Regions from separate parts of the Paenibacillus sp. TAB_01 genome, predicted to be linked through region 1. Evidence: predicted binding sites of a transcription regulator. Region 1 holds the regulator's gene; the other holds the start of a gene.
What was found. Region 1 encodes Rex, which represses fermentation and respiration genes when NADH is low (regulators of the CRP and FNR family bind a similar motif). Its sites were predicted from a motif close to TTGTGAAATATTTCACAA; they were not measured.
Positions count from the first base shown of each region.

Region 1 (3,212 bases):
TCCGAAGCTGGTCGAGATCAAGGAGCAGTGGGATGAGCTGGCGGAGCTGCTGTATCAGCTGCTGGCTTCCCGTGCGGACCCGACCCAGATGGAAGGCGGTCAGCTGGTTTACCGCATTAAGAAGGAAGACCAGCCTCAGGGCTGGGATAAGCTGCTCGTGCTGGAGGATAACATCTTCCTGTTGACCAGCGAGGTGCTGAGGAAGCTGGACAAGCTGTTATCGGAAATGAAGGAGATGCAGGACGAGCTGGACCTTCAAGGCATTCTAACGGACGTAACGGGCACCGTGAAGGAGCTTTATCGTCACCGCGATAATTTGCACTACTTCATGACCATGCCTGACGACAATTACGTTTACTGGCTCGAAGCGGGACAATTCAATAAAAGCAAGTCGCTCCAGCTGGTCTGCGTTCCCATCGACGTGAGTCCGATGTTGCAGCAGCATTTCTTTGACGTGAAGGACAGTATCATTATGACTTCCGCGACTTTGTCGGTAGGGAAGTCGTTCGATTATACTTGCGAGCAGCTCGGCTTGGAGACGGACAGCAAGGAAGAAGAGCCGAAGCTGAAGACCGTACAGCTGCCGTCCCCTTTTAACTACAGGCAGCAGGCGCTGGTGGCCATCCCCAGAGATTTCCCGAGCATTCGGGGAAATGCCGGTGAGAAGCAGTTTCTGGAGCATCTGACCCAATCGCTGGCGGAGGTTGCGCTGGAAACCAAAGGGCGCATGCTTGTGCTGTTTACCTCGAACCGGATGCTGAAGCTGGTTCATGCCTCGCTTAAAGACCGGCTGGCTCCCTTCGGGATGCAGGTTCTCGGTCAAGGCGTGGACAGCAGCAACCGGAGCAAGCTGACAAGGCTGTTTCAGAACAGCGCCTCCAGCATTCTTTTGGGTACCAGCAGCTTCTGGGAAGGAGTCGATATTCCGGGTGACGCCTTAACCTGTCTTGCCATCGTTCGTCTGCCCTTCCAGCCGCCGAATCATCCGTTAGTCGAGGCGAAGACGGAGAAGCTGAAGAAACTGAATCAGAACCCGTTTATGAAGCTTTCGGTTCCGCAAGCGGTCATCCGGTTCAAGCAGGGCTTCGGCAGGCTTGTTCGCACAGCGAAGGACAAAGGCATTGTCATTATTTATGACACGAGGGTCATCGATACGACTTACGGGAAATACTTTTTGTACTCACTGCCCGGACCGAAGATCGAGCATATGCCGACCAATCAGCTGGTTCCGCGAATTAAGCAGTGGATGGGGGAAAACGGAGAATGAAAACAATGAAAATATCAGAAGCGGTTGTTCGAAGGCTTCCGGTATATCTTAGATTTTTGAACGAATTGAGCAAAAAAAGCGTCCATACGGTATCCTCACAAGATCTCGGGCAGAAGCTCGATCTGAATCCGGCGCAAATCCGGAAGGATCTCGCGTATTTCGGGGAATTCGGGAAAAAAGGGATCGGCTACGACGTCGACTACTTGATTGAGAAAATACGTCAGATCTTAAAGCTGGACAAGCTGATTCCGGTGGCTTTGGTCGGAGCGGGGAACCTGGGGCGCGCCCTCTGCAATTATAATGCCTACTTAAAGGACAATATGAAAATTGTTGCGGTATTCGATGCTCATGAATCCAAGATCGGCGAATCCATCAATAACTTGAAGGTGAAGCCGATGAGGGAGTTGAAGGAAACGATCGCCGCACTGCACGTAAGAATCGGCATTATTACGGTACCGGCGAACGAAGCGCAGAATGTTGCGAATGAATTTGTCAGCGCAGGGGTTGAAGCGATTCTTAACTTTGCCCCGATTATTATCAAGGTTCCGAACGAAATGAGGGTCCACCATGCGGACTTTACGACGGAGCTGCAAAGCTTGGCCTATTATCTCGATTAATGCCCGCAACGAACGGTAGGGTATCAAAAGAAGCCTGCATCCTTGGGAAAGGAGTGCAGGCTTTTCTCTGTTGGGGATTTTTAGTGCTGTCAGGAGGTGAACTGAAAAATAATTTTGTAAATCAGATAGGCGAGTATCATACTGATCGGAATCGTTATAATCCAGGTCATGACCATCTTGGTGACCGTTGCCCATTTCACATCATGAAACCGCATGACCGATCCGGTACCGATGATGGAAGAGGAAATGACGTGTGTCGTCGATAACGGCATGCCCATTGCTGTGGAGGCTTGGATGACGATGGACGAGTTCAAGTCGGATGCAAAGCCGTTGATCGGCTCGATTTTCATCAGCTTTTTACTCATCGTCTTAATGATCCGCATGCCCCCGATGGACGTTCCAAGCCCCATAGCGATGGCCGCCGAAACTTTAACCCAGAGCGGTACGTCCAGATCGGTTTGATATCCTAGCGCTACAAGGCCGAAGACAATAATACCCATCGCTTTCTGCGCATCGTTGCCTCCGTGAGATAAGGAAAGCAAGCCGGCGGAGAAAATTTGGAAAAATCGGAACGACCGGTTCAACCTGGACCGGGAATGATTTCCGCTTATAATAATCAGCTGGCGAATGATCCACATTAACACGAAGCCCGTTGCAAAAGCAACGATTGGAGACAAAACAAGAATAATAATGATTTCCTTAAATCCGGCCCAGTTGACTTGGTTAAATCCGGCTCCGGCAATGACCGCTCCCGCCAAGGAGCCGATCAGCGTATGAGACGATGAGGAAGGAATGCCGTAGTACCAGGTAATGAGATTCCAGATGATAGCCGTGATCAGCGTAGCAATAACGATTTCTACACCATGATCGATGTTAGCCGGATTGGCTACCTTTCCCCCGATTGTTTTGGCAACTCCGGAGGAATAGACCGCGCCGATGAAATTTAAAATGGCCGCATAAAAAACAGCGAATTTCGGGGTCAGCGCCCGGGTGGAAATGGAGGTTGCAATAGCGTTTGCCGTATCGTGAAAGCCGTTGATGAAATCAAATAGCAGAGCCAGTCCAACAATGATGAGCAATAGGGTTAACATAATTTCCTCCTACGGGTATGAAAAAAGCTTACGAGTAACGCAAAACGACGCTTTCCAATATATTGGCTACATCTTCACAGGCGTCGGTGGTTTGCTCCAGCCTTTCATACAGCTCCTTAATTTTGAAATCATGATAAGGATCCTTCGGATTGGTGAAAATTTCCCGAATTCCCTCGCGCATCAGACGGTCCGCTTCATTCTCGAGACTGTTGATTTGTACCGTGTGTTCGGTAATTT
Region 1 is NZ_JBIFNP010000001.1:4,093,779-4,096,990, reverse strand. It holds partial or broken gene dinG (ATP-dependent DNA helicase DinG) at 1-1,267, shown strand, start outside; gene ACHHV8_RS19780 (redox-sensing transcriptional repressor Rex) at 1,264-1,884, shown strand; gene ACHHV8_RS19775 (inorganic phosphate transporter) at 1,974-2,975, opposite strand; gene ACHHV8_RS19770 (DUF47 domain-containing protein) at 3,004-3,212, opposite strand, start outside.

Region 2 (3,212 bases), 2.6 Mb from region 1:
ACGGCGACCTGGTGAGCCTCTGTCATGCCTTGATGCCGGCTGTAGGCTTGCACCCTCTCGGATCGTCCGGAATGGCGTACAGCGGCAATCGCCTCCCGTACCTCTTCCTCTGTCCGTACGTTTAGTACGGATTCGAACTCCCCGGCGAATGAGGCGGCATCCGAATCCTCGCTTAATGCGGACGATCGGACCGCAACCGGTGCCGAGGGTTGATGCCTGCGCAAGGTGCGCAGCGATTCAGCCACGAGCTCCCAGGCTTCCGGAGCCAGCTCATCCTGCTGAAAGGCCGCAGGGAGGATGACGAAGCCGTCCGGCACCGGATAGCCTGCCTGAAGCATTCTAGCAAGCATGCCGCCTTTGCCGCCTGCGGAGGCTTGATGAGCCGACGTTACATCGCGAAAACGAATGACACAATGTTCCACATGGAACATCTCCTTTCAATTGACCTCTTTTGCAAAGCTGGCGAGGGATTCGACAGACCGGCCTCATGCAGAGCCGTCACATGACGCAAGGGAGGTATTCGTGCAGCAGAGTAAGGAGGCTTGCTCTGACTCAGCCGACGCTTGATCAGCGGTAAAAGCTTTTTTGCAGCAGGTCCAGATAGGTGTCGGTCTCCTCCAAAATTCGGGCATAATATGCTGCATCCATTATCGTCGACGGCGCTCTCAGCTTCTCGCGGTTCGACATTCCTTCCAGAGTCCACAAAATGATCTGCAGTGCCTTCGGAATATCGACGTCCGTTCTGAACAAGGAAGGATCGATTCCTTCCAGCAGGCGAGCCTGATGACTCGTTAATACCGCCTTGTTTTTGTGCTGCAGCTCATGCTTTAACTCGGGAGCGTCCTCCTGCAAGGCAGCCAGGGAAAAATCGAACATCTCGGGATACCTTTGAATAATGTCGACTTTCAGACGGGAACAATGCCTCAAGCGCGCAATAATATCGCGTTCGTTCCAATCGATTTTGTCAAAAAACTCGTGAATCAGCAGATTCAGCACATAGTCGTATACGTACAGGTACAAATCTTTCTTGTTATGGAAATAGTGAAAAAGCAGCCCTTTGGAAATGCCCGCCCTTGTCACAATTTCATTCGTAGAGGCGTTCTTAAAGCCCTTCTCGGCAAATTCCTTCATCACCGCATTCAAAATAAGCTCCTGCTTTTCCAGCTCAAGGCTTTGAAACTTCTCGAACATATGGTTCCTTCTTTCATGAGGACTTCAAATAAATTGACCACACTGGTCAAAACGAATTGTAGCATTGTTGACCAGCGTGGTCAATGGGCTGATGCTGTATTGTGCAGCGGCTGAGAAGTGGTCCGGGGGAGAAGGGAGGTTTGCATAACCGGACACGATCCGGCGATGGATCGGAAGCGTTTTTTTCATCCGGCGTCCTGGTTGTCTTCGAGATCATTTGCCTAAAAAATGCGGGTAAATTTATAAATTTCGGTATAATCTAGCATTAGACAGGCTGTTTCCTTGCATTCAGGAGAAAACCATCGATATTGCTTGCGAATACGGTAAAAATGGGTAAAAACAGAATAAAAAGAAGAGGAATACGAGTTTATCGATAAAATTTTTTTTGCAGTTATTGAAAAAAAGCTTTACAATAGATAAGTCAGTATTTAATTAGTGGAACGTTTATTACTTGTGACTTTATTGTGAATAAATTCACAAAGGTAGTGGAGCATGTTCAGCGTAAGTGTGTGGGATAATTGATAAAACAGGCTTACTGAATATTACTCTAACGGTAGCAAAACATGGATTCATTAAATCAAGGGAGGCCGTTTTCACATGTCCGAAACATTAACACAACAACCGGCTAGCGTTGAAGCCACTGCAGCGAAAGAGCTGGATGTGCTTGATCAGCTGATGAAGCCCGAAATTCAAAAGTCCCTGACGGATCTGGTAGAAAATTTACCGAAATTGACCGAGATGGTAACCGTATTGACCAAAGCATACGATCTGGCTCAAACCGTCGCAACGGATAAAGTGCTTATCGATGACATGAAGCATGGATTTGCCGAGTTTGTAAAACCAGTTCAGGACAAAGCCAAGGACATCGCTTCCGCAGCGATCGAAGCCAATGACCGCGCTCAAAAAGACAGCGCGACGATCGGTTTGTTCGGCTTGTTGAAATTGCTGAAGGATCCGCAAATGCAAAAAATGTTCCGTTTCACGCAGGCTTACCTTGATGTGATGTCGGAGCGCCAAAACCAACGTTAATTTCGAACGGATTGTTAAAATAAGAGGAGGATCATCATGGCAAAGCACATTTTGATTTTAGGCGGCGGCTACGGCGGTTTGTTGACTGCACTGACCGCACGTAAACATTTATCGGCTGCAGAAGCTTCAATCACGGTTGTAAACCGTATCCCTTCCCACCAAATCGTGACTGAGCTGCACCGTCTGGCTGCCGGCAACGTACACGAGAACAATGTTGCGCTTCCGCTGGAAAAGCTGCTGGGCGGCAAATCCATCGATCTTCGCATCGATTCGGTTGAGAACATTGCGGTAGATCAAAAGCAAGTGAAGCTGACAAGCGGCACGACATTGACTTATGATGTGCTGGTTATCGCACTCGGCAGCGACACGGCGTTCTTCGGCATCCCAGGCCTGGAAGAAAACAGCTTCACGCTGAAATCGGTTGATGATGCGAACCGTATCCGCGCTCACATCTCCGCTCGTCTTGATGCGTACAAGCAATCGAAGAACAAAGCGGACGCTACGATCGTTATCGGCGGCGGCGGCCTTTCCGGTATCGAGCTGATCGGCGAGCTGGTTGATACGCTTCCAGCCGTATGCCTTGAAAAAGGCGTGGATTTCAATGAAATCTCCCTGCACTGTGTAGAGGCAGGTCCTAACATTTTGACAGGCTTCTCGCCTGACATGATCGAACGCGCGCAAACCAGCTTGGAGAAACGCGGCGTTAACATCATTATCGGCGTTGCCGTTACGGAAGTGAAAGGCAACAACGTTATGCTGAAAGACGGCAGTTCGATTGAGAGCAACACGCTCGTATGGACAGGCGGCGTAACCGGCAACCCTGTTGTAGCGAACTCCGGCATCGAGGTTAACCGCGGCCGTGCAACCGTGCTTCCTTCCCTGCAATCCACGACACACCCTGACGTCTTCCTTGCAGGCGACAGCGCAGTCGTATTCGGACCGGAAGGCCGTCCTTATCCGCCAAGCGCGCAAATCGCATGGCAAATGGGCGA
Region 2 is NZ_JBIFNP010000001.1:6,646,762-6,649,973, reverse strand. It holds gene ACHHV8_RS36845 (PEP/pyruvate-binding domain-containing protein) at 1-422, opposite strand, end outside; gene ACHHV8_RS32425 (TetR/AcrR family transcriptional regulator) at 568-1,191, opposite strand; gene ACHHV8_RS32420 (DUF1641 domain-containing protein) at 1,789-2,220, shown strand; gene ACHHV8_RS32415 (NAD(P)/FAD-dependent oxidoreductase) at 2,257-3,212, shown strand, end outside.
Region 2: a site for Rex is predicted at 1,654-1,671, ahead of ACHHV8_RS32420 (DUF1641 domain-containing protein). Genes of this name have one in related genera too.